DNA from 2 places in the Sphingomonas sp. SP5 genome. Region 2 is predicted to be linked to the other one. Evidence: riboswitches for the same ligand, from Rfam matches in the RefSeq annotation. Region 2 holds a riboswitch; the other holds the start of a gene.
What was found. A riboswitch is a leader RNA that binds a small molecule or an ion and turns the genes downstream of it on or off. The one in region 2 is predicted to bind cobalamin.
Positions count from the first base shown of each region.

Region 1: it holds a riboswitch for cobalamin, as region 2 does, so the genes downstream of both, AC4GY7_RS15180 (TonB-dependent receptor plug domain-containing protein) here and AC4GY7_RS10695 (DUF1852 domain-containing protein) in region 2, are expected to answer to the same signal.

Region 1 is NZ_JBZFLF010000006.1:146,538-161,506, forward strand. It holds gene AC4GY7_RS15180 (TonB-dependent receptor plug domain-containing protein) at 1-1,877, opposite strand, end outside; cobalamin riboswitch at 2,012-2,214, opposite strand; gene cobU (bifunctional adenosylcobinamide kinase/adenosylcobinamide-phosphate guanylyltransferase) at 2,240-2,794, shown strand; gene AC4GY7_RS15190 (MFS transporter) at 2,970-4,310, shown strand; gene AC4GY7_RS15195 (alpha-galactosidase) at 4,307-6,436, shown strand; gene AC4GY7_RS15200 (glycoside hydrolase family 68 protein) at 6,433-7,593, shown strand; gene AC4GY7_RS15205 (alpha-galactosidase) at 7,590-9,800, shown strand; gene AC4GY7_RS15210 (TonB-dependent receptor domain-containing protein) at 9,871-12,462, opposite strand; gene AC4GY7_RS15215 (tryptophan halogenase family protein) at 12,713-14,230, opposite strand; gene AC4GY7_RS15220 (hypothetical protein) at 14,338-14,610, shown strand; gene AC4GY7_RS15225 (aldo/keto reductase) at 14,643-14,969, opposite strand, start outside.
Region 2 is NZ_JBZFLF010000003.1:593,690-608,658, forward strand. It holds gene AC4GY7_RS10640 (glycoside hydrolase family 15 protein) at 1-957, opposite strand, end outside; gene AC4GY7_RS10645 (glycosyltransferase family 2 protein) at 1,230-2,183, opposite strand; gene AC4GY7_RS10650 (polysaccharide pyruvyl transferase family protein) at 2,180-3,082, opposite strand; gene AC4GY7_RS10655 (glycosyltransferase) at 3,079-4,152, opposite strand; gene AC4GY7_RS10660 (galactosyltransferase-related protein) at 4,149-5,081, opposite strand; gene AC4GY7_RS10665 (glycosyltransferase) at 5,078-6,223, opposite strand; gene AC4GY7_RS10670 (HAD family hydrolase) at 6,220-8,250, opposite strand; gene AC4GY7_RS10675 (hypothetical protein) at 8,442-8,906, shown strand; gene AC4GY7_RS10680 (hypothetical protein) at 8,955-9,209, opposite strand; gene AC4GY7_RS10685 (DUF3253 domain-containing protein) at 9,258-9,521, opposite strand; gene AC4GY7_RS10690 (methionine synthase) at 9,562-10,590, opposite strand; gene AC4GY7_RS10695 (DUF1852 domain-containing protein) at 10,622-11,608, opposite strand; cobalamin riboswitch at 11,741-11,964, opposite strand; gene AC4GY7_RS10700 (DMT family transporter) at 12,151-12,480, shown strand; gene AC4GY7_RS10705 (hypothetical protein) at 12,880-13,158, opposite strand; gene asd (archaetidylserine decarboxylase) at 13,267-14,118, opposite strand; gene AC4GY7_RS10715 (alpha/beta hydrolase) at 14,340-14,969, opposite strand, start outside.

The DNA of each region.
Region 1 (14,969 bases), on a different contig from region 2:
GGCTGCCCATATTGATAGATCGTCTGATAGCGTTCGTTGAAGGCATTCTCGATACGCCCGTACACTTCCACATGGCGGCCGACCGGGAAGGCGGCGCGCACGTCGGTGATGACGTAGCCGTCGAGGCGGCGCGCATTGGAGGCGTTGTCGAAGCTGTCGCCGACCGCGGTGATCGTCGCGCCCGTGGTTAGGCCGAACGGCCAGCGGTAATCGGCGTTCACCGTGACGCTGTTGTCCGGTCGCCGCGGCAGGGCGCGGTTGAAGTTGGCGGTGCCGGTCGAGCGGTTCCTGGCGTCGAGATAGGTGTAGCTGGCGCTGAAGGTCAGCGCCTCGACCGGGCGCAGCAGCAGCGTCGCCTCGACACCCTGCGCCAGCGCACGCGCGACGTTGTCATAGGTGCCGAACGGCCGTCCGGCGCAGATGCCGGTGAGCGGCGGGGCGCACGAGACGAAGGTGACGAGGTCGAACGAGGTCCGCCGGAAATAGGTCGCGCTCGCCTCGACCGCGCCGCCCAGCGCCTTCTGCGTCACGCCCGCCTCCCAGCCGTGCGAGCGTTCCGGGTCGAGCAGCGCGTTGCCGTATTCGCTCTGCAACTGGTAGAGCGTCGGCGCCTTGAACCCTTCCGAATAGCTCGCGCGGAAGGCGGTGGCGCCGCCGTTGGGCGACCAGACGCCGCTCGCCGACACGGTGGTGGCGCCGCCGAAGATGTTGTGGTCGTCGTGACGGATGCCGCCCGTCGCGGTCAGCCCGGCGACCGGCGTCACCGCCAGCTGGCCATAGACGCTGAAGATGCGCGCCCGGCCGCGTGTCTGCGGACCGCCGTAGCTCGTGGTGGTGAAGCGCGACACCTCGCGCTCGGCACCGAAGGTCGCGAACACCGCGGAGGTGACGTCGGCCGTGCCCTGATATTCGATGCGGTCGTTGCGCCCCTTGCCGTAGAAGGTTTCCTGCGGCGTACCGTCGGGGTCGAAGTTGCGGCGGTTGCTGTCGGTGTGCGCATAGCCGAAGCGGTTGCGCAGGCGGCCGTCGAACAGCGCGGCGTTGAGGCCGGCGTAGCCCGTCCATTGCTCGCTGTCGCCATATTCGCGGCTGTCCCGACCGAAACCGTCGATATCGGTGCGGCCGTTCGAGTAGAAACCGCGCAGATCGACCGATACCGCCGATGCGAGCGCGATGCCGAGGCTGCCGTTGGCGGCATAGTTGCGATAGCCGTCGCGCTCCGTGCCCGGCGCATAGGCGGAGATGCCGTCCGTGGTGTAATAGCCGCCGCCGAGGCTGGCCGAGACGGGACCGGCCTTGCCCGACACGTTGGCGAAGCCCTGCCCCGTCTCGTGCCAGCCGCCTTCGGCGCGGGCGTTGACGCTCAGCTGTTCGGTCGGCTGGCGGGTGATGAGGTTGACGACGCCGCCGATCGCCTGGCTGCCCCACAACACCGACTGGGCGCCGCGCAGCACCTCGATGCGCGCGATGTTGCCGATGAGCAGGTTGCCGAAGTTGAAGCCGCCACCGGGCGAGGAGGGATCGTTCAGCTTGATGCCGTCGATCAGCGCCACCGTCTGGTCGCTTTCCGCACCGCGGATGTTGACCGAGGTCGCGGTGCCGACGCCGCCGTTGCGCGTCACGGTGACGCCCGGCGTCTGACGGAGCAGGTCGGAGACGACCACCGCCTGGCGTTGTTCGATCGTCTGCGTGTCGAGCACCGTCACGGACTGGCCGACGGTATCGGCAGGCCGCGCGGCGCGGTTGGCGGTGACCAGGATGTCGCTGCCGGCATCGGCCGCCTGTTCGAGGCCGGTGGTGGATTGCGCGCTTTGCGCGAATGCGGGCGTCGCCGCCGCGATGCACGGCAGCAGGATCAGATAGGCGTATTTCGTCACGATGGTTTCCCTCGTCGTCGTTCAACAACGGGGACGCGACGCCGCGGCAGCCGGAACCGGTCCGCCCACGCAACGCCCCCAACACCGTCGTCACGCGAGGAACACCTCGATCGCACCGCACACCCCGTCGGCACGAAGGACAACCGCGACGGGCAGGTCTCCTGGCTCCCGGGTCGTCGCCTTGCCCGGCCTTCCCGGATCGTGAGATCCAGTGGCGCGCGGAAGGAGCAAAGGCTCGCCGGTCACAGTTGCGGGGGCAGCCCCGGATGGCGAGCGCGGCTCGCTTCCGGGTTCCCTTTTCATCCCATCTCTGGGAACCTGTCGCGTCGGCGCCCCTAGGGCGATGGGGAGACGAAGGCAAGATGGCGACGATGGTGTTCCTGGGCGGCGCACGCTCCGGCAAGAGCCGGCTGGCGCAAGGTGCGGCGGAGGGGCATGCGGGACCGCTGCACTATCTCGCTACGGCAGAGGCGCATGACGACGAGATGCGTGAGCGCATCGCGCACCACCGCGCGGATCGCGATACACGCTGGACGACGATCGAATGTCCGCTGGCGCTGCCCGAGGCGATCGGCGGTATCGGCGAAGGCGCGGTGCTGGTCGACTGCCTGACCCTGTGGCTGTCGAACCTGATGCTTGGCGAGCATGACATCGCGGCGCGCACCACCGATCTGCTGACGACCTTATCCCGAGCGCCGGTGCCGGTATACGTGGTGAGTAACGAGGTCGGCATGGGCATCGTCCCCGACCACCCGCTCGGCCGCCGGTTCCGCGATGCCGCGGGGCGCCTCAATCAGGCGGTCGCCGGGATGGCGGACGCGACCTATTTCGTGGTCGCCGGCCTGATGCTGCCGTTGCAGCGATTCCAGCACTCCGATCCTCCCCCGCCAGGGGGAGGTGGCGCGCCGAAGGCGTGACGGAGGGGGGCAAGCTACGTCCTGTCCGGTCAATGGCATCGCTGCCCCCCCTCCACCATTTGGCTGCCGTCGGGAGAGGAAGGATAGCTGCAATCGATTGTTGTGTTTGCAGCGGATGATGGTACGATGCCGCACAAGCTCGCCGGAGACGGGCCCATCGCCAGAGAGGACGCCGATGCGCATGCCTGACTCCAAGCCGCAGCTGTCGTTGGGACGGGTGCTTGAGATGAATCTGGGTTTCCTCGGGCTGCAATTCAGTTTCGGGCTGCAGCAGGGCAACATGGCGCCGATCTACAGCTACTTGGGCGCAGCGGAGGCATCGCTGCCGCTGTTGCAGCTGGCGGGGCCGATCACGGGCCTGCTCGTCCAGCCGCTGATCGGCGCGATGAGCGATCGTACCGATTCCCGCTGGGGGCGGCGGACGCCCTATTTCCTGGTCGGCGCCCTGCTGTGCGCGATCGGGCTGTTCTGCATGCCGCTGTCGTCGTCGCTGCTGATGGCGGTGTCGATGCTGTGGATCCTCGATGCCGGCAACAACATCACCATGGAGCCCTATCGCGCCTATGTGTCCGACCGGCTGAACGCCAACCAGCACCAGATCGGCTTCCTCACCCAGTCGGCGTTCACCGGCCTTGCGCAGATGCTCGCGTTCCTGACCCCGTCGCTGCTCGTCTGGGCGGGGATGAACCAGGATTGGGTCGACGCGCACAACATCCCCTATACCGCGCGGATCGCGTTCATGGTCGGCGCCGCGCTGAGCTTCGGGACGATCGTCTGGTCGATCCGCCGGGTCCCCGAGCTGCCGCTGACCACCGCCGAGCGCGCCCGCATCGCCGCCGAGCCCAAGACGCCGGGCGCGGTACTCGCCGAGATCGGTGCGGCGATCCGCGACATGCCGGTGGCGATGCGCAAGCTGGCTCTGATGAGCCTGTTCCAATGGTATGCGATGGCGGCCTATTGGGCGTACGTCATCTATGCGATCGGCCGGTCGGTGTACGGCACCAATGTCGCCACCTCGACCGGCTTCCATTCGGCGGTGCTGACCAATGGCGAGATGGCGGCGTGGTACAATGCCGTCGCCTTCGTCGCCGCCTTTGCGATGGTGCCGCTCGCCAAGCGGATCGGCGCGGCGAGCCTGCATGCGGCCTGCCTGGTGCTCGCCGGGATCGGCATGCTGTGGCTGCCGCACGTCACCGAGAAATGGATGCTGTTCCTGCCCGCGATCGGCGTCGGCATCGGCTGGGCGAGCATCATGGGCAACCCGTACGTGATCCTCGCAGGGTCGATCCCGCCGGAGCGGACCGGCGTCTACATGGGGATCTTCAACATGATGATCGTCATTCCGATGCTGATCTTCTCGGCCACGATGTGGGCGTTCTACGACACCCTGCTCGGCGGCGATCCGCGGCACGTTCTGACGCTGTGCGGGGTGCTGATGTTCGCCGCCGCCGCCGCGGTGTGGAGCGTGCGCGCGCGCAACGCCGAAGGGCTGCCGGTCGGCATGACCGCGGCATGATCGCGCTCCACGGCCCGTCCAGCAGCCTGGTGCTGGAGCCGCGCGGCGAGGCGCCGCCGGTTTGGCGCTGGTGGGGGCCGCGCGTCGCTGCGACGGGGCTGCCGCCGCTGGCGGACGTGCGGCCGGCAGCGTCCTTTTCGCTCGACCACGACCAGCCGCTGACCGTGGCGCCGGCGTTCGGCACCGGCTGGTTCGGCCCCGCGGCGCTGCATGCGCATCGCGGCGGGCGCGCCTTCGCGCAGCGTTTCGTGGTGGAGGCGATCGTGGAGGCGGAGGATACGGTGACCGTCACCCTGGTCGACGACGCCGCCGAGGTCGCCCTGGTACAGCGGATCGCCCTCGCCGGCGATGTGGCGACGCTGTCGGCCAGCGTCGTCAATCGCGGCGACGATGTGCTCGACGTCGCTTGGCTTGCCGCGGGTACGCTGCCGCTGCCCGCCGATTGCGCCGGCATCCGCAGCTTCACCGGCCGCCACAATGCCGAATTCGTGCCCCAAGCGGAGCCGATGCCCGCGCACGGCTGGCTGCGTGAGAACCACCGCGGCCTCACCGGTCATGCCGGGCCGCCGGGGCTGTTCGTGATGGGGCCGGAGGCGGGGTGGCATGGCGGCCGCGTCCATGCCGCGCAGCTCGCCTGGTCGGGCAACCACCGCCTCGCCGTCGAGCGCGACGACGACGGGTTCTGGACGTTGCAGATGGGCGAGGCGCTGGCCCCCGGCGAGATCCGGCTGGCACCCGGCGAGCGGTACGACAGCCCGGAGATGCTGGCGACCTGTTCGCCCGCGGGCCTCAACGGCGCGATCCAGGCCTTCCACGCCGCGGTGCGCGCCCGCGCGCCCTGGCCGGCGGACGGCATGCCGCCGCGGCAGGTGCATGTGAACAGCTGGGAAGGCTTCTACTTCGACCATGACGAGGCGGCGCTGATGGCGCTGGCCGATCGGGCCGCCGCCCTGGGCGTGGAGCGGTTCGTGCTCGACGATGGCTGGTTCCGGGGCCGCGACGACGACACCGCCGCCCTGGGCGACTGGACGGCCGATCCGCGCAAATATCCACGCGGCCTGGGGCCGCTCGCCCGCCACGTCACCGGGCTGGGGCTGAGTTTCGGCCTGTGGGTCGAACCGGAGATGGTCAATCCGGACAGCGATCTTGCCCGCGCGCATCCCGATTGGGCGTTGCAACTGGACGGCGTGCCGCTGCTGACGGCGCGCAATCAGCTGGTGCTCGACATGGGCCGGGAAGCGGTGCGCGATCATCTGTTCGATGCGATCGACGCGCTGCTGCGCGACCTGCCGATCGCCTATCTAAAATGGGACCACAACCGCGATCTCGCCCCGGCCGGCGATGCGCGCGGCCATGCCGGCTACCACGCGCAGGTGCTGGGCGCCTATGCGCTGTTCGACCGGCTGCGCGCGGCGCACCCGACGCTGGAGATCGAGGCGTGCGCCGGCGGCGGCGGCCGGATCGATGCCGGCATCGCCGCCCGCACGCACCGGTTCTGGACCAGCGACTGTATCGATGCGGTGAGCCGCGTCGCGATGCAGCGCGGCTTCCTGCATTTCATGCCGCCCGAGATGATGGGCGCGCACGTCGGCGCTTCGCCGGCGCATTCCACCGGCCGGCGGCAGGGCATGGCGTTCCGCACCGCCGTGGCGCTGCCCGGCCATCTTGGCGTCGAGCTGGATCCCGCCGCTATGGGCGTGCGCGAAGCCGAGGTGCTGGCCGCGGGGATCGCGCGCTACAAGGCGCTGCGCGACCGGCTGCACCATGGCCGCGTCTGGCTGGGCGAAGGACCGGACGGTCTCGTCTGGCAGATGCACGGCGAACCGGGCGACCTGCTGCTGAGCGTCACCCGCGTTGCACCGACCACCCTGCGCCATCCCCCTGCCCTGACGCTGCCGCCGCTCGCCGGCGCGGGCGCGACCCGCGTGCGCCTGATCGACCTCGCCACCGAGGATGGCCACCCCGCCCCCGATGCGCCGCTGTTCGCCGTCATGCGCGGACATGGGTGGGAACAGGGGCGCGAGGGCGGCGTGACGTTCGATGGCGACTGGCTCGCCCAGGCCGGCCTGCCGCTGCCGGCGATGAAGGCGGAGAGCGTCGCGCTCTTCGCGCTGGAGACTCTATGACCCGTCCTGCCCCCTCCGCTTCGTTCGCCGCAGCGCCCGCCCCCGTCACCACCCATTGGCGCGCCGAGGATGCCCGCCGCGCCGCGGACCAGCCCGCCGCCGCGCTGCCCGTCATCGCCGCCGCCGATGTCGTGCCGGTGCTGCCCGGCCACGACGTGTGGGACATGTGGCAGATCGCCTATGCCGACGGACGCAGCGTGCTGCATCAGGGCCGCAGCTGGTGGTTCTTCCTTGCGACGCCGCGCTTCGACGACCCCGACGATCGCCACGATGCCGCGCGTATCCGGCTGACGAGCCACGGTGCCGACGGCTGGCGCGACCATGGCGATGCCTTTCCCGACGGCTTCGCACCGGGCAGCCGGGAATGGTCGGGATCGGCGGTGCTCGACGCGGACGAGACGACGCTGACGATGTATTTCACCGCCGCCGGCCGGCGCGGGGCGCCGCGCACCTTCGAACAGCGCCTGTTCGAGACGCGCGGGCGCTTCGTGGATGGACGGCTGAGCGACTGGACGGTGCCGGTCGAATCCGTCGCGGCGGACGGCGACACCTATCTGCGCGCCGACGAGGCGGCGGCGACCGACGGACGGATCAAGGGCTTTCGCGATCCCGGCGTGTTTCGCGATCCCCATGACGGTGCCGAATACCTGCTGTTCGTCGGTTCGGCCGGTTGGGCGGAGGAGGTGCACGACGGCGTGATCGGCGTCGCCCGCCGCGCGCGTGCCGATGCGCCCTGGTCGCTGGCGCCGCCGCTGGTCGAGGCGATCGGCGTCAACAGCGAACTGGAGCGGCCGCACGTCATCCATCGGGATGGGCGCTATTATCTGTTCTGGTCGACGCAAGCGAAGCGCTTCGCTCCGGGCATCGGTGCGCCGACCGGCCTTTATGGCATGGTGGCCGATGCGATGACCGGGCCGTGGCGGCCGCTCAACGGATCGGGCCTCGTCGCCGCTAATCCGCGCCAGGAGCCGTACCAGGCCTATTGCTGGTGGGTGACCGGCGAGCTGGACGTGCTGAGCTTCGTCGATGCCTGGGGCCTCAACGGCGCCGTGCCCGACACCGCCGCCACCCGCCGCGCGCATTTCGGCGGCACCGCGGCGCCGTGGTTCCGCCTGATCCTCGATGGCGACGCGGCGCGGGTGGAGATGGCGCGATGAGGCACCGCCTGCTGCTCGCCCTTCCCCTCCTCGCCCTGCCCATCCTCACGCACGCGCAGACGGCGGAGGCGCGGGTCACCGCCCCGGCCGGTGCGCGCGTGTTCCGGCTGGACGGCAACGGCGTCACCTATGCGCTGGGGGTCGACGACAAGGGCTATCTGCGCCCCATCCACTGGGGTGCCGCCGTCGCCGAGGGCGACCCGCTGGCGCCGCCGATCGTCGCCGAACCTTCCAGCTTCGATCCCGCGCCGACCGTCACCGCGCAGGAATATCCGGGTCAGGGCGAAGGCCTGGTCACCGATCCCGGCATCAAGGTCGCCTTTGCCGACGGCAATCGCGACCTCGTGCTGAAATATCGCAGCCACCGCGTCGATGGCGAGACGCTGACGGTCGAGCTTGCCGATATCAGCCAGCCCTTCTTCGTCACGTTGCGCTACACGATAGACCCGGCGACCGGCGTGCTCGCCCGCTCGGCAAGCGTGCGCAACGGCGGCAGGCGACCGGTGCGCATCAACCAGATCGCCGCCGCGGTCTTCACCTTGCCCGCCGGCGACGATTACCGGCTGAGCTATCTCACCGGCCGCCACGCCGCCGAATGGACGCTGAAGGATGTGCCGGTCACCCCGGCGCTGACCGCGATCGAGAGCCGCCGCGGCCTGACCGGCCATGCCAACAATCCGTGGTTCGCGATCGGCAAGACCGGGCAGACGGACGAGGCGCACGGCCCCGTCTGGTACGGCGGGCTCGCCTGGTCGGGATCGTTCCGGATCAGCGTCGCGCAGGACGTGCTCGGCCGCGTGCGCATCGCCGGCGGCTTCAATCCCTATGACTTCGGCTGGAGCCTGAAACCCGGCGAGACGCTGGAGACGCCGGTGTTCTACGTCGGCTATTCGGGCCATGGCATGGGCGAGGCGTCACGCGATTTCCACGCCTTCCAGCTGGCGCACATCCTGCCCGAGCATGCCCGCGCAAAGCTGCGCCCGGTGCTCTACAACAGCTGGGAAGCGACCACCTTCGACGTCACCGAGGCGGGCCAGATGGCGCTGGCGGAGAAGGCGGCGGCGATCGGCGCCGAACGCTTCGTCGTCGACGACGGCTGGTTCGGCGCGCGCGACAGCGACCGTGCGGGCCTGGGCGACTGGACGGTCAATCCGCGCAAGTTCCCGCATGGCCTCAAGCCGCTGATCGACAAGGTGAAGGGGCTGGGCATGGATTTCGGCCTGTGGGTCGAACCCGAATCGGTCAATCCGGACAGCGATCTCTATCGCAAGCATCCCGACTGGGTGATCGGCTTTCCCGGCCGGCCGCGGACCGAGGCGCGCAACCAGCTCGTCCTCAACCTCGCGCGGACCGACGTGCGCGACCATATCCTCGGCTGGCTCGACCGGCTGGTGAGCGAGAACGACATCGCCTTTCTCAAGTGGGACGTGAACCGGCGCTGGACCGAACCCGGCTGGCCCGGCGCGTCGCCCGCCGACCAGCAGCGGTTGTATGTCGATTACGTCCGCAACCTCTACTGGATCCTCGCCGAACTGCGGCGGCGCCACCCGGCGCTGGAGATCGAAGGCTGCGCCGGCGGCGGCGGCCGCGTCGACCTCGGCATGCTGCGCTGGGTGGACGAGGTGTGGCCGTCGGACAATACCGATCCCTCCGACCGGCTGGCGATCCAGGACGGCTTCACCCATGCCTACACGCCGGCGGTGATGATGGCCTGGGTGACGGACAGCCCGAACTGGGCGAACACGCGCGTCACCAGCCTCGACTACCGGTTCCTGTCGGCGATGCAGGGCGGGCTGGGCATCGGTGCCAATCTGCTGAAATGGCAGGCGGAGGATGTCGCCACCGCATCGAAATGGATCGCCGCCTACAAGACGATCCGGGCGACCGTGCAGCGCGGCAATCTCTACCGCCTCGTCAGCCCGGAAGCGTCCGCCTCCACTTCGGCGACGATGTATGTCGGCCGGGACGGGCGGCAGGCGGTGCTGTTCCAGATGCTGCATTCGTCGATGTGGCGCGACAATCCGCCGGCGATCCTGCCCCAGGGGCTCGATCCGGCGCGGCGCTATGCGGTGCGGATGCTCGGCGGCGGCGCGCTGCCGGACGGCGTGCCGGCCAGCGCGAGCGGCGCCTATTGGATGGCGACGGGCCTGCGGGCGCCGCTGAAGGGCGATTTCGCGGGTGCGGCCTTCGTGTTCGAGGCCTTGTAGGGTCGCGCGCACAAAAAGGCGGAGCGGCCGAAGCCGCCCCGCCCCTTCCGGGGAAGAACCGGGAAACCCGTCAGAAGCGGTAGCGGACCGAGCCCGTCACCGTGCGCCCGTAGAGCGCGGTGTTGTTGAAGACGGCGGTGGTCGAGGAGACCGTCGGCCCCAGGCTGCCGCCGCCGCGGAAGCCGAGCTTGTCGAACAGGTTGTTGACGTTCAGCCCCAGCTCGACGCGCTCGGTCGGGCGCACGGTCACGAAGCCGTTGACGAAGGTCGAGCCCTTGATCGTGTAGAGGTTGAAATCGTCCGACTTGGTGCTCGTCTGGCCGTTGACGCTGACGCCGAAGGCGACCGGCCCGGCATCGTAGGAGGGCGAGACGACGAACAGGAAGTCGGGCAGGCCGCCCGGCTTGTTGCCGACCAGCGCCGCGGTCGCGCTGCTGACGATCTTCGAGGCAGCATAGGTCGCATCGACCGCCAGGTTGAAGTTGCCCGCGTTGAACCGGCTCGAGAACTCGACGCCATAGGACCGATAGCCGTTCGAGATGTTGGGATTGTTGTTCGGCGCCGGCTGGTTGATGCGGGTGAAGTCGTAGTTGTTCTCGGTCAGCGTCGAGTGGAAGCCGGTGATCTCGACCGAATACGACCCGCCGAGCACGCCGCCGCGCTGCTTCAGACCGATTTCCTGCTGGTTGAGGAAGTTTACCGAGGTCGCCTGCCCCTGCGCGTTGAGCGAACCGTCGGCGTTGAAATTGCCCGACAGCACGCGCCGGTCGGCGTTGAAGCGGCCGCCGCGGCTGGCGCGGGCGAAGACGCTGGTGTTGTTGCTGAACGCATAGAGCGCACCCAGCGACCAGCTGACGTAATGGTCGGTATAATCGATCTTCTCGGGCGTGGCGCTGAGCACCAGCGACGGGATCAGCGCAACGCCCAGCGCGTCGCGGACCTGCGTCGTCGGACCGGCGACGCCGCCCTGCGCGGTGCCTTCGCCATGCACGCTGTCATAGCGGACGCTGGCGTCGAGGTTCAGCCCGCCGACCTCATAGCCGACCTGCAGGAACGGTGCGGCATCGGTATAGGTGAGGTCGACGCGGCGGGCGCAGCAGCTGCCCCAATTGTCGTTGAACCCGGCCTGCCCCGCGGCCGTCAGCTGCGTACCGGTGGTCGAAAACAGATCGAGCGGTGCCGCATTGGTGCCGTTCAGCTCGCTGAACTGGCGGTTGACGTGCCAGTCCTGGACGATGTTCTGCTTCATCACGAACACACCCGCCGTCACCCGCGCCTTGCCGGGGCCGACGTCGAACTTGCCGTTCAGCGTCAGGTTGTTGGCGAAGTTGTTCATGTTCTTCATCAACGTGTTGATGTTCGGATTGTTGTTGATGTAGCTGCCGGTATAGACCTGCCCCGCGTTCGGCCCCGCCGCATAGCGGATCGAGCCCACGATCTGGCCGTTGACGCACGAGCCGATCACGCCGTTCGCGCCCGGCGACGTCGCCGCGCAGGACACGCCTGCGACCGTGTTGACGCGGTTGGTGACGTTGATGAACTGCGTCGTGAAATTGCCGCTGATCCACTGATAGCGGATCGTGTCGTCCAAGGTCAGGTTGTCGCTGATGTCATAGTGGAACTGCGCGCCGATGCTGGTGACGCGAGGATGGATGCCCTGCATCTCGGCCGTCTTGATGCCGCCGCCGTCGTAGTCGAGATACTGGAAATAGCGGTTATAGATTGAATAGGCGGAGCCATCGCGCCCATCGAAGGTCGGCAGCGGCTGGAAGTTGCTGATCGTATTGCCCTTCACCGTCGCCAGCGACGGCGTGGTCGTGTTCGTCGGCGCCTGTTCGTCGAGCCGCTTGAACAGCAGCCGGATGTAGCCGCGGTTGTCGGGCAGATCCTTGGTCAGGTTGGCCTTGATCTGATAGCCGCGCAGGATGTTGAAATTCTCGTTGGTGTAGCCGCCGCCGTTGCGCGCATAGCCGCCGATGTGGAAGCGGGTCGTGTCGTCGATCGGCGCACCGTAATCGAAATCGACGCGGTGTTCGCGGAAGCCGAGGCCGTTGCTGTAGGCGACCTCGCCCCCCGCCTTTTCACCCGTCTTGCTGATGAAGTTGATGACCGCGCCCGGCGCCTGGCTGGCGAAGGTGGAGGCCGAGCCGCCGCGCACCGCCTCGACCGTCTTCACGTTCTGGTCGAAGCGGATCCAATAGTCGTTGTTGCCGAAGTTGATGTCGCCGAACAGCACGTCGGGCAGGCCGTCTTCCTGTAGCGCGACATATTCCGAACCACCGGTCGACACCGGGATGCCGCGCACGCCGATGTTGGCGTTGCCGCCCGGACCCGCCGTGTCGGACGGCTGGAGTCCCGGCACGTTGCGCAGGATCTCGGCGACCGAGCGCGGCGTGAAGTTCTGGATCGCTTCGTTGCTGAGCTGCGACACCGAGATCGAGCTGCGGAAGCGCGAGCGTTCGCCGGTGGAAGCGGTGACGACGATGTCCTCGCTTTGCGCCGCCGCATCGGGGATCGCACCGGCCGCAGCCGCCTGATCCGCAGCGGGTGTCGTGGCGCTCGCGGGCGCAGCCGGCGTCGTCTGGGCGGCGACGGGGGCAGCGGCGAACATCGCAGTCATCGCGATCGTCGAGCCGCAGGTGAGCAGCACCTTCATCGTCATGGCATCTCTCCTCCTCAGGTGCCCCGCTTTGGAGGCTAACAACTGATCCATATCAGACCAGCAATCGTTTGCAACATCGGATTGCAAACGATTGCTGGTGAGAGGAGGTTGTTGCCTTGTTGCAACATCGGCAGGGGGACGGCGTCGGGGTAGATGCTATCGCCTCATACGCCTCCCGCCATTCATTTTGGCCTGAGGCGGCTCAGCGCGAAGGGTTGGTGGAACCGCCCCTTCCCAGCGCTACGCTACGCTACGCTGCAGCGCCGATGCGCTTGAGATAGTCCGCGTGGGTCGGCATCGACTCCGCCATGCCGGCGATCGCACCTGCCAGACGGTCGACGAAGGTGGCGCTCGCCGCCGCTCCGCCGCCATAGCCGAGCAGAGGATCGACCGCGGCGGGGATGTTGAACTGGCCGATATGCACCGCCAGCCAGCTTGCCGGACCGAACAGGTCCATGTCGCGCGCCAGCAGACGGCCCGCCTCACGGAAATGGGCGATCTTGAGCGCGAGCGTATCGGGGATCGGCATCGCCGCGCATTCGCGCCATAGCGGCGCATCGTCGCGCGCGGTCAGCTTGTAATGCAGGATCAGGAAATCGCGGATGCGCTCATATTCGGTGATCGCGACGCGATTATATTCCGCCGCCGCCAGGGGATCGCTGCGCCCCCTGGGGAAATAGGCGAGCAGCTTGGCGATGCCGGCCTGGATGAGGTGGATGCTGGTCGATTCGAGCGGCTCCATGAAACCGCTGGCGAGCCCGATCGCGACGACGTTGCGGTTCCAGAACAGCCGCCGCCGGCCGGTGGTGAAGCGCAGGTGCCGCGGCTCCGCCAATGCCTCGCCGTCGAGGTTCGCCATCAGCGTCGCCGCCGCCTCGTCATCGGACAGGTGGCGGCTGCAATAGACGTAGCCGTTGCCGGTGCGGTGCTGCAATGGGATGCGCCATTGCCACCCCGCGCCGCGCGCCGTCGAGCGGGTGTAGGGCGTCAACCCGTCGCCGCCGGTGACGCACGGCACCGCCACTGCCCGATCGCAGGGCAGCCAATGCGTCCAGTCCTCGTAACCGGTGGCGAGCGCGCCTTCGATCAGCAGGCCGCGAAAGCCCGAGCAATCGACGAACAGGTCCGCCGCCAGCCGCCGCCCGCCGTCGAGCGTGACCCCGGCGACATCGCCGCTCGTCCCGTCGCGGGCGACATCGGCGATCCGCCCCTCGACGCGGATGACGCCGCGCGCCTCGGCATAGCGGCGCAGGAAGCGCGCATAGAGGCCGGCATCGAAATGATAGGCATAGTCGAAGGTCGAGGCGACGCTGCGCGGATCGGCCATCGGCGCGGCGAAGCGGCCGCGCTTCGCTGCGCCCCACGCCATCGACAGATCATCCAGCGGCACCCGCCCGCCCGCCGCCCGCGCCGCCAGCCAATGCTGGTGCACGGCGACGAGATCGAACGGCTTGCCGAAGGTGCCGAAGGGGTGGAAGTAGCGATGGCCCTGCTTCGCCCAGTCGATGAATTCGATGCCGAGCTTGAAGGTGCCCTTCGTCTCGCGCAGGAACTCGGCTTCGTCGATGCCCAGCGTGTCGTTGAACAGCTTGATCGGCGGGATCGTCGCCTCGCCGACGCCGACCGTGCCGATGTCGTCGGATTCGACCAGGGTGATCGTGCACCCGCGCGGCAGGGCATGCGCCAGCGCCGCAGCGGTCATCCACCCCGCGGTACCGCCGCCGACGATCAGGATGGCGCGGATCGCCGCCGCATCGGTATCGCTCATCCTGCCCTCGCCATCATGGACCTATCGTTCGCCCATTGCGAACCGATCCGCAAGCCGTCCGCCGGGCGATGGTACGGTCATTACGCGCCTGACAGGATCGAACGCGCGTGATAGCCCTTGCAACCATGTTCGCCCAATTGCTGACGCCCCCTTATCTGCCGTTCGCGATCGCGTTCGTGGTGATGGTCGGCATCGGCATCATCGAGGCGCTGCCCGCGGTCGCCGCGGCGATGCGCTATCGCGTCGGCGGCCCGCTGATCAACGGGCTGATGGCGGAACTGGGCATGAGCGGTGGGTCGCTGAACGGGATGCTCGCCGGCAGCGGCGGCGCGGTGGCCGCCGAACCGGCGATCCGGGTGGAGCACACCGCGTCGGACTGAACGCAGGTCGGGTCAGGGGTGACGGGCAGTGCCTACGCCCCCTCCGGCACCGCCGCATCCGGGTGGAGGACCCCCTCCGCCCGCAGCGCCTGCCAGAAGGCGGCCGGGATCTTCGCCCGCAGCGCGGCATGGTCGGCGAGCAGGTGCGTCGGCGAGGCGGTGCCGACGATCAGCGAGGCCGCCACGTCCGGCGCCTGCGCGAACTGGAGCGAGGCGGCGACGAGATCGACGCCGTGCTGCGCGGCGATCGTGCGCAACTGCTCCATGCGTTCGCGCTTGTCGGCAGGGATCAGCGTGTTCTCCTCGCCATAGTTATAGCGCGGCGCGCCGCCGAGGAAGCCGGCGTTGAGCGCCGATCC
Region 2 (14,969 bases):
CCAGCCGGCCTCATATTCGTCGAGCCGGCGACCGCCGTCGATGCGGTACATGATCCGCATGTCGGCGGGATCGCCGGCGATGGCGCGCAGGATCCAGTCGCGCCAGCGCACCGCCTCGTCCTGGAAGCCGGCGTTGAGCAGCGCGGTCAGCGTGAAGGTGGCGTCGCGCAGCCAGCAATAGCGATAGTCCCAGTTCATCGCCCCGCCGGGCACCTCGGGCAGTCCCATCGACGCGGCGGCGACCAGCCCGCCGGTGCGCCGGTCGATCAGCGCCTTCAGGGTCAGCAGCGAGCGGCGCAGCGGGGCCGCCCAGCGATCGGGCGCGTCAAAGCGGCCGATCCAGTCGGTCCAGGCCTTGTCGGTGGCGCGCAGCAGGCGGGGCGCGTCGGGCTTCTTCGGCGGCGCTTCATGCGATGGTGCGTAGGCGAGCGAGAAGGCGTGGCGTTCGCCGCGCTTCACCTGCAGGGTGGCCCGCGCCTGACCATTGGCGATGGCGGCGGGGCAGGGGGCGTGGAGCACCAGTTGGTGCGGCCCGGCATCCGCCAGTATCGCATCGTCTGCGGCGTGCATCCACGGCGCTACACGGCCGTAGTCAAACCGCGGGCGCAGCAGCGAGGCGACCTCCACTTCGCCGGCAAGCCCCTCGACGATGCGCACGATGATCGGCTCGCCGTCATGCCAGGGCATGAAGTCGGTGACGCGCACCGTGCCGGTGTCGGTCGCGTGATCGGTTTCCAGGATCAGCGTGTCGCCGCGATAGCGCCGCTCCACGGTGTGGACGAACCCGGTCGGCGCGATCCGCCAGCAGCCATCGCCGGCGTCGCCCAGCATCGCCGCGAAGCAGGCGTCGCTGTCGAAGCTGGGGAGGCACAGGAAATCGATCGAGCCGTTGCGGGACACGAAGGCCGCGGTGCGGCCGTCGCCGATGAGGGCGTAGTCGGCGATCGGCGAGGTCATGCGTCAGGGCTGCCGGGCGAGGCGCGCCGCGTCGGGTGGCCGCCCTGCGCCGGATCGCTGCGGATCATGGAGTGATCGGCGTCGTGGTGGTGGAGCGTGCCGATGTCGGCGGACAACGCCCCTGCTTTCCCTGTTGTGCGCGGCCGTTTCATGGCAGGCAGAACGCCTTTCGGCCGAAACGGAAGCAGAGGCGGCGAAAAAGAATTGCCGGGGGATGTTGTGATCTTGGCAGGTGCTGGGGGCATTTATCGGTTTGGCACTGCGGCGTGATGTTAAGCTGTTATTTTACTTGGTTTTGTGTCTGAGATGTCAGTCTTGGGTGCGGTGGTCTCCCGGCGGCGCAGGGCGAAGGCTAGGAAGCCCCTGATCCGGTGCCACAGGCAGAATGCGCGGAAATGGGTGATGCCCCGGTGCGCGGTGATGGGACGGGTGACGTCGAGCCACAGGCTGGCCACGTCGCGGTAGAGGAAGGTCATCACGCGCCGATCCGTGAGGACGTGCTTGGCGTACAGGGCGCCATCGCCGAAGCTGTAGCCGGCGAGCAGGCGGGTCTCGTCGGCGATGTCACGGCGGCCGTGATGGTGATCGACGACGAAGCGCGGATCATAGTGCAGGGGGATAGCGAGGCCGAGGGCGCGGAAGAGGAAGTCGGTATCCTCGGCCGCGATGAACGGCGCGCCGGCCCCGAAGCGTTCGTCGAAGCCCCCGACGCGCGACAGGACGTCGGCGGTCATGGCGAGATTCGCGCCCATCACGAACCCGCCAGGAAAGGTGCCCGGCGGCGCGACCATCGGATGATCCTCCAGCTTCAGCGTCACGGGCAGGTCGCGGGCGTCGCCGGGCAGGATGCGCCCGCCGACGATCGCCGGGGAACCGACCTCCGCAAAGCAGCGCGCGAGGCCTTCGAAATACGCCGCGTGCAGGACGCAATCGTCGTCCGTCATCGCGACGATCGCCCCGCAGACGGCGCCCAGTCCGCGATTGCGGGCGCGGGCGAGGCCCGGCCGATCCTCGCCGAGCAGGCGGACGGGGCAGCGCTGCGCATCCCGCCACGTCCGGAGCAGGCCGGCGGTGGCATCGGTCGAACCGTTGTCGACGATCACGACCTCGATCGTGCGGCGGGCGCTATGGTCGAGGGCGCGGGTGATGGAGGCCAGCAGCGCCGGCAGCGCGGCGGCGCGGTTGCGGGTGCAGACCAGCAGGCTGATCTCGATCGGCGCGGTCATGCGGCGATGCGGGGCGATGCCGCCACCTCCGCCCACGACGCCGCCCGCGCCACCAGCGGCGAGCCGGCGGTCCAGGCATCGATATAGGCGCCGACCTTGCCGTAGCTGTTGTCGAGCACGACGTGGGGGATGCCGAGCAGCAGGGCGAGGATGTGGCCGTGCAGTCGGTCGGTGACGATCCGCTCGCCGCGGGACAACAGGGCGAGGCCCCGCGCGACACGGGCGGCCGCCCGCTCTGAGCGGTCATCGGGCAGGTGGCCCTCATCCTCCAGCCAGTCGACGGGTGCGGCTTCGGCGGGTGGGCCGGCCCGGTCCGCGACACGCTCGGCATCGGTCCGCAGCAGCGCGAGGAGCGGCCGGTCGGCGGCGCTGCGCGGTTGCGGGCCGAGGGCGAAGGCGGAATCGGGCGCGAGCGCCGCACGCGCGCCGACGAAGGCCTGCGCGGTCGCGAGACTGGGGCGATCGCGGACGTAGAGCGTCAGGTCGGGATGCGCCGCGGCGATGTGCGCGAAGCGTGCCGCGGCGGCGGGATCGTCGAAATGGATCGATTGCGGCAGCTGCACGACCCGCCGGTCGCGCATCCGGGTCAGCACCGTTTCGCGCAAGCGCTGGTGATGCGGCCAGATATCGCCGAGGTTGCCGCCGCCGTGCAGGAAGACGACGCCATCCGGACAGGCCCGGCGGAGCGCGGCTTCATCGAAGTCGTGCCAGGTGGAGACGTAGGCCGGATCGTTCCCGGTCACGGCGCGCAGCATGGCGCATTCGCCCAGCCAGATCGCGCTGTCGCCGACGTTCGGGTGATCGGGGAAGTCGAGCAGGGCGTAACGCTCGCCCGGTCCGATGGCAGCGCGATAGAGAGCGTCGAGCGCGCTACGCTGCGCGGTGATGACGTCGCTCATGCGGCAAGCTGCGTGTCGCCGGCCGCGACCTCGTGGTACAGGGCTTCGCAGCGATTCAGCCAGAGGTCCTGCGTGAACAGGCGCAGCACCCGCTCGCGGGGAACCGAGGGGGGGATGGCGCGTGCCGCACCGATCGCGGCGGCGAGGGCCTGGACGTCGCCGGCGGCCGCGAAGGCGCCAGCTTCGCCGATCACCTCGCGCGCGGCGCCCATGTCGAAGGCGGCGACGGGCAGGCCGCAGGCCATGGCCTCGGCCGCGACCAGCCCGAAGGGTTCGTCCCAGCAGGGCGTGAACACGAACACCGACGCTCGGCCGAGTTCGCCGGCCAGTGCAGGCCCATCGAGATGGCCGCCATAGGCGACGCCCGGCCCGATCAGCGGCGCGACCTGCGCGGCCCAGTAATCGGGATCCTCGATGGCGCCGAACAGGGTCAGGCGGACTCCTGCGGCGAGCGCCGCCTGCGCGGCGAGATGCGGCCCCTTGTTGGGGGTGATGCGACCGCACCAGACCGCCTCGCCATTGCCGTTCGCCACGAAGGGCCAGCGGGCGACGCAGATGCCGTTGTGCAGCACCGACGCCTGCGGCGGCGCGCCGTCCGGCCACCAGGCGGCAAGCTGCCGCGCCGAGGTGACGGTCAGGCGATGCCGGGCCGAGGGGCTCGCCGCGACGAACCAGTGCAGGGCATCATAGGGCGGGACGTGCAGCGAGGTGACCGTCGGCACCGCCGCCGTCCGCCGCTGCTCCAGCGGGAAACGATGCAGGCTGTTGTTGTGGACCACGTCGAACCCGCCCGCGGCGATCCGGTCGCACGCGGCGGCATAGCCGGCGTCGAGGTGCGCGATCAGCGGTGCCGAGCCGCGATGCTCCGCCCAAGGGAAGGTGCGCTCGTAATGTTCGGCCAGCACCGGATCGATGGCGAAGCGCGGATCGCTGTCGCCCGAGGCGAACAGCACGACGTCGTGGCCACGGTCCTGCAACCCGGCGGCCAGTTCCCAGCAATGCGCCTCCATGCCGCCGGCGAACGGCTGCGCGATGCGCTGTCGGACATGCGCGAGGATCGCGATCCTCATGCGGCGACGGGATCGTGCGGCGTGGCCTGCTGCGCAGCCGCCTCGAGCTGACGCAGCACGGTGGCGGTGTTGGCATAGGGCTGGTGGCTCTGCTGGCCGGTGAGGGCGAGGTCGCCTGCGTCCGGGCGGCGCAGGATGCGGATCGGCCGGCCCGGCGCATCGTCGATGAGGCCCATCAGGCGGAAGGCGTGGAGCCAGTGGCCCATCGTCCGGTAGCCCCATTTCGCCTCGAACAGCTGGGCGTTGCGCACCACGCTGTCGACATGGTGGACGGGCGGCATGTGATGCGGATGATATTGGTGGTAGGCAAGGCCGCCCTTGATCCACGCGATCGGCACGCCGGCCTGATCGAGCGTCTTGCCGAAGTCGGTATCCTCCCCGCCATAGCCGGCATAGCGTTCGTCGAAGCCGCCGACCGCCAAGAAGGTCGACCGCCGCATCGCGAAATTGAGCGACCAGAAGCAGCGATAGTCGGCGCAGACCTCCCAGCCCCGTGGCGGCGGGCCGCGGCGATCCGAATGCTTTTGCGCCACGGCGGCGAAGCCATCGTAGGTCCATTCCCCCGCAGTGGCGCCGCCGGGGAGGTACATCACCTCGCCCATCAGCAGCGCATCCACCTCGCCCGCGAAGCCGGCATAGTCGGCGACGAGTTGCGGCGTCGGGATGCAATCCATGTCGAGGAAGACGATGACGTCGCCGACCGCGGCACGCGCCGCGGCGTTGCGGGCGGCGGCGAGGGGCAATGCCTCGCCCGTCACCTGCATCTGGCGGATCGGGAAGGGGGCGTCGGGAAGCACGTACAATTCGTCCTGCATCACCGCCACGATCAGCTCGACGGGCGTCTGCGTCTGGAGCGACAGGCCGCGGACGACATTGGCGAGATGGTCGGCGCGGCCCTTTGCCAGCGTGACGACGGAAACGTTGGTCATGGGCGGCGGGTCTCCATAGCGGTCAGGGGAAGGGGGGTGAGCGGCGGCGTCCACAGCCGGTCGGCCAGCGCCTCCAGCCACAAGGCGACGCGATCGGCCGGCGCATCGTCGATCATCGCGCGCTGGCGATCGGGCCGGTGCGTGGCGCGCGTCTGCGCCAGGGCGGCCGTCCACCCTTGCGCCGACGAGGGCAGGTGCGGGCGGACGCAGGCGACGCCGGCGGCGGCGAGCGCCTCCGCCTTGCGATGCTGTTCGTCGAAATAGCGCCATTCGGGGATCGCCAGCCAGGGGCGGCCGGCCGCGAGGATCTGCTGGCAGGTGGTGTTGCCGGTGGAGGCGACGACGAGGTCGGCGGCGGCGATATGGTCGGCGGCATCGGCCACCCAGCCGCGATGTTCGATGTTGGCGGGTTCGGTGGCGTGCCAGTCGCGCTGCACCTTGCCGATGGTGATCCAGCGGGCCTGCGGGTGCGAGCGGGCGCCGACGCCGAGCGGGGCTTGCGCGAACCCCTCGCCGCCGCCGCCCGACAGGACCAGGATCATCTCTTCATCGGGCGCGACGCCGATGCGCTGGCGCGCCACCTCGCGCTCGGGCATGCGCACGTCGACGCCGAGGCCGCCGGCGAAGCACGTCCTGGCGCGCAGCCCGGCATCCCATTCCGGCTGCGCGAGATCGGCGTGGAAGGGGCCGAGCAGGCCGGCCGCGCCGTCATAGGCGGCGCGGTGGCCGGGATCGTCGCGATCGCCGTGCTGCAGCACCTTCACGTGCGGGACCGAACAGATGCGGGCGAGCTGCGCGACCTCGGCCGACACGTCGCAGATCATCAGGGCGGGGTTGGCGGTGTCGAACCACGCGGACAGCGTCGCCATCGCACGGCGGATGCCGGGCCAGCCGAGCGGCGCGCAGTGCAGCGTCTGCGGCGTCGGCACCCAGTCCATGGTCTGCGGTTCGGTGCCGGTCGGTTCGAACAGCGATGGCAGGCGCACGATATCGACCTGATCCGGCAAGGGCGGGAAGATGTCGTCGCGTGCGCAGAACACCGTCATCGGCCGCGTCGGCGGCAGCGCATGGGCGATGGCCGCGCAGCGTTCGGCATGGCCGCGTCCCTGGTGGTGGACGAAATAGCCGAAGGGCGGCATCATGCCGCCGCCGCCACGCCGGCCGCGGCGGCGCGTGGCGCGTTGCGGTCAGCATCAAGGCCCAGGGCGCCCAGCCCCTCCAGCACGCCGGCGGCATGATGCGCTGTCGTGCGGTGCAGGCCGGCGCGGCGCGGCAGGTCGGCGAGATCGTCGCTGGCGTTGCCGACGACGATGGCGTGGCCGCATGCCGCCAGCATATCCGCATCGTTGCCGCTGTCGCCCGCGGCGATGCAATCGGCGAGCGTCCAGCCGTGGCGCGCGACATATGCGGCGATCGCCTGCGCCTTGCCGCCGGCGGGCGCGAGCACGTCGATCAGCCGGCCGTGCGAGAAGACGACGCGCGCGGCAAGCGCGGCGTCGGCCAATGTGGCGCGGATCCGCTCCGCATCGGCGGCGGTCCCGAAGAAACTGATCTTGTGCGGGCCGGCGGTGGCGACGGGCTGGGGTTCGATACCGAGCGGGGCGAGCGCGGCGGCGACGCCGGCACGGTCCCAGCCGGCATCGAGTGCACGCGCGTAATCGTCGCAGGCACGCCAGCCGCCGCGGCCGTCGGCGAGCATCAGCCGGGTGCCGACGTCGACGATGAACGCGTCGGGGCGGGGCAGGCGCCAGCGGCGCAGGATCATGCGCGCGGCATCGAAGCTGCGCCCGGTCGCGACCACGAACGGCAGCGACGAGCGCGCACGCCAGGCGGCAAAGGCTGCGGCGCCGTCGCGGCAGCCGGTCAGCGTGTTGTCGATGTCGGAGGCGAGCAGCTTCGGGCTGACGATGTGCCGGTAGAGGACGGAGGTCGCCGACGCATAGCGATGCCAGCAATAGGCGTCGGCGCCGGCGAGCGCGGCCGCCGAACAGGCCGCGTGCCGGGCGGCGTCGGTGATGATCGCTCGTATCGCCGCGGCGATGGCGGCGGGATCGCGGGGATCGATCAGCAGCCCGTGGCCGATGGTGTCGACGATCTCCGCAGGGCCGCCGTTGCGCGTCGCCACGACCGGCACGCCGGCGGCGGCGGCCTCGACCAGCGTCAGGCCGAACGGTTCGTGCAGCGCCGGGTTGACGAAGACGCCGCCGCGTGCGGCCCGTGCATAGAGGGCGGCGACATCGTCGGCGTCGTGGCGCGGCGGCAGCGCGACCCGGCCGCGCAGCGCCGGTGCGGCGGCGAGGGCATGCAGTTCGTCGAGGACGGCGCGTTCCTCGTCGGAGGCATGGCCATGCTGGCCCGCGAGGATGACGAGGTTGGCGGCGCCTTGCAGCACCGCATCGGCGGCATAGGCGCGGACGAGGGCGGCGAGGTTCTTCTTCTCGACCGGGCGGGCGACGGCGAGGATGATGGGGAGGTCGGGGGAAATGAGCCAGTCGTCCAGCCGATCCGCCAGCGTCGGCGCGGTGGGAACGAGATCGCGGCGCGGCACGCCCGGCGATATCGCGTGCACGCGGGTGCCGAGCGGTACACCATAGCCGCCGACCTGCCGCACGGCCTCTTCCCGCGTCGAGACGACGATCGCGGCGGCGGCGGCGATCGCGGTCCTCTCGGCAGCGATACGGGAATCAAGGCCCGGGCATGCGCCGCCGTGCGCGCGCTTGTCGATGCCGAGGGCATGCGGCGTGTAGACGAAGGGGATGCCGAAGCGGCGCTGTGCCGCCATCGCCACTGCCGCGGCGTCGGCGAAATGGGCATGGATGACGTCGGGCCGGCGCGGTGCCGCAGCCAGGTGGTCGCAAAAGGCGGCGGTGAACGCGGCAAGGTCCGCACCCAGTGCTTCCTTCTCCAGATAGCGCCGGTCCGCGCCGGCGATGCGTTCGATGACGACCTTGTCGCCTGCCGCTTCGCGCGGTTGCGCATAGGCGCGCCCGAGCCGCTCGTCATCGAACAGGCGGGTGGCGATCACGACCTGCTCCACCTCCGGACGCAGCGCCTGGTGGCGAGCGGCGTCGAGCACATAGGCGATATGTCCACCGGTGTCTGCCGTGATGCCGAAATCGACGGGCGGCGCCTTCAGGCAGCCGCCGAGCGCCAGATGAAGAATGATCAAGAGCGCCCCTTTTTTGATTGCTGGAGCGTAACGTTGCGGTAGCGGAATCGGTCCGAAGTATCGATCTGGATTAATTTTTTTGTGCCGGACCGGGAACGATGCCGATCCGGTTGCGCGGCATTGGGAACGAAACCGTACGCATCGCGCCGATACGTCAGGTTCGTTAACCGACCGAGCCCACGGTCCGCGACATGACCTTCGATGCCCCGGTTGCCGCGCCAACACCGCAGTTCAGCGCCAATGCAAAGGAGGACGCGGAAGCGTTCGTCGCGGAGGCCGTGCAGATCGTCACCTGCGCCCGCGCGCTGGTCGAACTGGATCGGACCGAAGCTTCGGAGCTGTTGCAGATCGATCGCGGTCGCGTGTCCGAGCTGCTCGGGCGCTATCAGCGGTTCAAGCACGGCGTGATCTTCGATCCGGTCATCGAAAGCGGCGACAAGGCGCGATCGGCTACCGCCCGCCTGTTGAAGTGCGAATGCGTGATGATGGGGGAGGCGTTCGGCCGCTACGTCAGCCGCTGGCAGCATGTGAACGTCGCCGACGACTGGCAGGCGTATCGCGCGGACATGATCGCGATGAGCGGTCAGCTTCTGGAGCACCTCAGGGTCGAGCATGCCGCGATCACCGCGCTGCTCGACGGCGCGGGGCCGCGGTGATCGCCCGTTTCCGGATGTGCTGGGGGATCGGGCGATGCCCCGCGGGCGTCAGTGTTCGGTGAGTGCGACCACCTCGAAATCGAAGCCCTTCCACCCGTGTCGCCGCGCCGCCTGCTCGATCAGCGCCTTTTTGCCCGTGGCCTCTTTCGCCGAATTGCTGTGGCCCCAGAACACCTCGGTCTTGCCGCCGTGCAGATGGGCGACGATGCGCCAGTAATGGGTGAACGGCGCCGCGGTGGGGCCGATCGTCTTCACATAGCCGTCGGCCATCGTCGCGGTCAGGTAGCGTTTCTTCCTCGCCATCGTCGCGCGATAGCGCGGCCGCCGCCGGCGGGGGAGGGGGGATGCGCTTCAATCGCCATCGGGGCGACCGATCCGATAGGGGCCGGATCGGGCCGCGAGCCTACGACCCTTCCAGCTCAGCCGCACCAGCCGATCGCGGACCAGCCCGTCCACCGCGGCGTGCACGGCCGGCATGGCGCCGCGCCAGTCCGGCGCGATCGCGCGCGCGACCTCGCTCGGGCAGACCGTCGCATCCGGTGCCCGGCGCGAGAGCAGCAGCAGCGTCGCTTCGCGTGGATCGCTCATCGGCCCTGCGTCGGCCCAGCGTGCCATGCGGTCAAGCCATCGCCCGACACCGCTACCGCTCTGGCGATCAGGCCGAAAGCTCCGCCCGCACGATCGCCGCGCCGGCGCTGAGCGCCCGCAACTTGCCCCGCGCGACGTCCTGCGCCAGCGGCGCCATGCCGCAGTTGGTGGCGGGGTAGAGCTTGTCGGCGTCGACATAGCGCAAGGCCTTGCGCAGGGTGTCGGCGACCTGCTCCGGCGTTTCCACGGCGTCGGTCGCCACGTCGATCGCGCCGACCATCACCTTCTTGCCGCGGATCAGCTCGATCAGGTCCATCGGTACGCGCGCATTCTGGCATTCCAGCGACACGATATCGATCGTCGACTTCTGCAGATTGGGGAAGGTCTGCTCATACTGGCGCCATTCCGAGCCCAGCGTCTTCTTCCAATCGGTATTGGCCTTGATCCCGTAGCCGTAGCAGATGTGCACCGCGGTTTCGGCGCGCAGCCCCTCCGCCGCTTTCTCCAGCGTGGCGATGCCCCAGTCGTTCGCTTCGTCGAAGAAGACGTTGAACGCGGGCTCGTCGAACTGGATGATGTCGACACCCGCCGCTTCCAGCTCGCGCGCCTCCTGGTTGAGGATCAGCGCGAATTCCCAGGCCAGTTTCTCGCGGCTGCGGTAATGCGCGTCGTACAGCGTGTCGATCATCGTCATCGGGCCGGGCAGCGTCCATTTGATCGGCCCGGCGGTCTGCGCGCGAAGGTATCGGGCATCCTCGACGAACACCGGTTGCGGGCGGGAGACGGCGCTGACCACGGTCGGCACGCTCGCGTCATAGCGGTCGCGGATGCGGACGGTCTCGCGCTGCTGAAAGTCGACGCCGTCGAGATGCTCGATGAAGGTCGTCACGAAATGCTGGCGTGTTTGTTCGCCGTCGCCGACGATATCGATTCCGGCCCGGCGCTGGTCGTCGACCGCGAGGCGCAGCGCGTCGCGCTTGCCCGCCGCCAGCGCCTCGCCCTCCAGCTTCCACGGCGACCAGAGCGTTTCGGGCTGCGCGAGCCAGGCGGGTTTGGGCAGGCTGCCTGCGGTGGTGGTCGGCAACAAGGTCGTCATGTCGAAAAATACCTTTGTGGATCGCGGGAAGTCAGCGGGGGCAGCGTGCGGACCACCGATCGAGCGCCGCCGCATGCGGCTTGATGAAATGTTCCTCGGCGAAGCGGCCCTGCTCGATCGCCAGCCGGCTGCGTTCCTCGCGATCGTAGACGATGCGGGTCAGCGAATAATCCTGATAGGTGAGGCTGGGCCGATAGCGGGCGGCCGCGACCGAATTGGCGTTGTAGATTTCCGGCCGGTAGATCTTCTGGAAGGTTTCCATGGTGCTGATCGTGCCGGCCAGTTCCAGCGCGGTGTAATCGCCGATCAAATCGCCGATATGGTAGAATGCGAGCGGCGCGACGGCGTGGCGCGGCATGAAGTAGCGCACCGTCATGCCCATCTTCGCGAAATAGGCGTCGGTCGCGGAGACATCGTCGGTGCGATATTCCACGCCGAGGATGGGGTGCTCGTTCGTGGTCCGATGGTAGGTCCGGCTGCTCGACACGCTGAGGCAGATGACCGGCGGCTTGGCGAACCGCTCGCGATAGGCGGCCGAGTTCAGGAAGTGCTTGAACAGATTGCCATGCAGATCGCCGAACCCTTCGGGTGCGCCGCCCTCCGGATGCCGGCGCAGGTGTTCGGGCAGCACGACGCTGAAATCGTAGTCGCGGACGTAGGACGAGAAGTTGTTGCCGACGATGCCGTCGGTCCGCTCGCCGGTGGTCCGGTCGACGATGGTCGTCTGCAGGATCTCGATCAGCGGAAACGCGTCGGCGGGATCGGCGGCATCGATCGTCAGTGCCGCGGACAGGATCGTGAGTTCGACCGCGTAGCGGTTGCCCGCGGGATTGTCCCAATGCGCCAGCGAATTGAAGCGGTTGTCGATCATCTGCAACGTGTTGCGCAAATTCTCCTGCCGGTTTGCGCCGCGCGCCAGATTGGCGAAATTGGTGGTGGTGCGCGTGTTGTCGGCGGGGCGATAGCCCTCGTCGAACGGGATGCTGCTGATCGTGAACGTGAAGCCGCTATTCGTCATGACTCACCTGCACTGTGCAGACGGGTGAGCCGCAGGATAGAGCGCGCGAGGCACGGGCAAGCCCGTGCCGACACGCGCGTGTCGCGGACCTTGCGTCAAGCGCGATCCACCGGAGGAACCCCCGTCCGAGGAACGTTATGGCGTCGAAAGGCAGGTCTCCTGGCTCACGGGTCAATGCGGTGATCCCGGCCTTCCCGAGCCTCTTGCGGAGGATCAGTGACACGAAATGGGACCATCGCTCGCCGCTTACAGTTGCGGGGGCAGCGCCGGATTCCGCCCTGCAAGAGCGCCACCGGCTTCCCGTCTTAGCCCCGCCGTCACGCCTGAGGCGGGGAACCTCGACCCGCGCCTTCAACACCAGCCCGGCGGCACTGTCAATCGAGATATAAAGATTTCTTTATATGTTGAGCCGGCTTGTTCGCGATTTGGGCGAGAGGCGGAGCGATGGGCGTAGCGGCGACCTGCATGTGTGCGTGTCGTCCGTCCGATGGGGGGCGTGCCGACGCCATTGCGCCGGATGACCTGGCTGCTAGGCGCAAGCCATGAACTACCTGTTTCTCGCGATCGCGATCGTCGGCGAAGTGATCGCCACGTCGTTCCTGAAGCAGTCGGAGGGTTTCTCGCGACCGGTTCCCACGCTCATCATGGCGGCCGGTTACGGTATCGCCTTCTACTGTCTGTCACTGGCTCTGCGCACCATCCCGACGGGTATTGCCTATGCCATCTGGTCCGGCGTCGGCATCGTCCTCGTCGCCGCGATCGCCTGGGCCGTCCAGGGGCAGACACTGGATGCCGCCGCGCTCATCGGCATGGCGCTCATCATCGGCGGCGTCATCGTCATGAACCTGTTCTCGATCACCAGCGAGCACTGACGCCCGGACGCAGCCGTTCCGCTGGCGCAGCGGGTCAGGACCGATCGGCATGAGCGGTGCGGTGTCAACCAGGCTTCACACGGGAGGGCAGGCCATGCTGCCGCGCGGAAACTCCGACGTCATTCTCCGCTGACGGACGCTGGGTGGCGGCCCGGGATGGAACCAAGCCAGCGAACCGCACCTGCCGGGCGAACGGCTCCACACCGGATGAAGGCGGAGGTAGCGAGCTAAGTGGCTGTCATCGCTTGGTGAGCCAGATTTGACACGTCTCGAACTTTTGCAAACAGCCTTCAGCGGAGGCACGGCGGATTATCGATGCATTCAAGGCACTTCGTGATGATGCGGCATGATGGGCGTATTCTTGGAAGCGGCCAGTCTGTTTTTCGGCAAAGCTGGTGGTCAGGCGACTTTTATGCGGTTCGCCCGATACCGGATGCTTGCACCGAGAATGATGAGGCACATCGCGCTTCCGCAAAACTTCGTGATCGCCACGGCGGTTTCGGGATCGGCAAGCGAACCGCTGAACGAGTAGTGGCCTATCAAGAAACCTATTCCCAAGCAGAGTGAAGGTATATTGTTTCCCGCTTCCGGCAGGAAGAAGTTGAGCAGCAGGCGTGATAGCGCGACGATAAAAGCCGTCGCCATTACCGCACCAACAAAGCTGAGCAAATAGACCATGTTGGCGCCCCCTGATGGTAGAATAAGAGACTGGCCGTCAGGGCAAGCCAAGTCAAACTCATGTTTGTTTTTGGGTGTTTGCTTGCTCTTGTCGAGCGGACGGGCAATTCAGGCTGCGCGATGACCCATCATTTCACCCAGACGCACTTTTCGCTCTGGCGCCCAATCGTCGTTGAAGCGGATGGCTCCCTGCCTGAATAACATGACGATCGTGGAGCCGAAGAGAAAGCGGCCCATCTCCTCGCCTTTCTTCAGCACGATGTCATGGGCGGCATAGGTCCATTCGGATGTCGTGTTGGTACGCTTCGGATTGACCACGCCGTGCCACACAGTTGCCATGCTTCCGACGATCGTCGCGCCGACCAGCACCATGACGAACGAGCCATGTTCCGCTGAGTCAAAGACGCAAACCACGCGCTCGTTCCGGGCGAACAGGTTCGGCACGCCGCGCGCCGTGACAGGGTTCACCGAGAACAGCTTTCCCGGCACATAGATCATGCGGGTGAGATTGCCATCGCAAGGCATGTGGAGGCGGTGGTAATCCCTAGGGGACAGGTACAGGTTGGCGAAGCTGCCGTGGCGAAACTGATTGGCCAGCGCGTCGTCGCCGCCGACCAGCTCCGTCGTAGTGAAGCGATGTCCCTTTGCCTGGAGCATATGACGGTCGTCGATTCGTCCAAACTGGCTGATCGCGCCGTCGACCGGGCAGACAAAACTGGCGTTCGCCACTGGGCGCAAGCCGGCCTTGAGGGGACGAGTGAAGAAGTCGTTGAAACTCTTGTAGCTGGCGATGTCCGCATCTTCGGCTTCGCTCATGTCCACGGCATATTTGCCAACGAACCAGCGGATCAGCCGCGTTGTCATCGAACCTCCATGCGCTCCGGCGATGCGACCAGCAAACGTGGTCAAGTGCTGCTTGGGCAAAATGTATTGGAGCAGGACCGTCAGGCGATCGGACATCGGAACCTCGAAACGTCGATCCACCCTTGTAGTGACACGAGCCCGCAGGTCGACCGTCGTGACGTGCGTTTAACAACGAGGTAGATCAATGCGGTTGCGAGCATCCCGCCGGAACAGCGTTGCGATCGAACATGAATGAGCGTCTGTTGTCTGGAAGCTACGTGCTGGCCCCGAATGTCCGCCTCTGGGTCGGCCTCTGCGAACTTTGATCTAACTTGGTCTCAGCGGCGATCGGCATCATCCACGTTCACCGTCGACCGAATGAGCCCCGCGACATTCGCCAGGACCGGTCCACGACCGCGAAACGGGCGGGCGAGCGCGAGCAGGATGCCGACATGGCCCAGTTTGGGATATGCCCGTTGCTTCACGGCAACGCCGCCCGCGCGCAGCCTGTCTGCCAGCGCTTCGCTGTTTCGGGGACGCACGACGGTATCCTCGGTCCCGTATAGCAGAAGTGCGGGTGGATCACCGGTTCCGGCCCATGTCACCGGCTGTGTCTCCGCCGGGTCGGATACTTGTCCGAAGGCGGCACGGCTCGCATCCACGTCGAACGGGGCAAAGTCATAGGGTCCAGCAAGCCCGACGAACCCCCGCACGACCGACCGCGTCTCTCCCAGCCAGCGCGGATCGACCGCCAGCATCGCGGCGATATACGCGCCCGCCGAATGGCCCATCAGCACGACCAAGCGGCCATCGCCGCAATATCGGTCGGCGTTCGCACGCACCCAGCGTACGGCGGCGGCACCGTCCTCGACGAACGCCCGATACCGGACGTCGGGCACCAGCCGGTAATCCGAGACGACGGTCACGAACCCCTGCGCCGCCAGCGCGCGGCCGACGAACGTATAGCC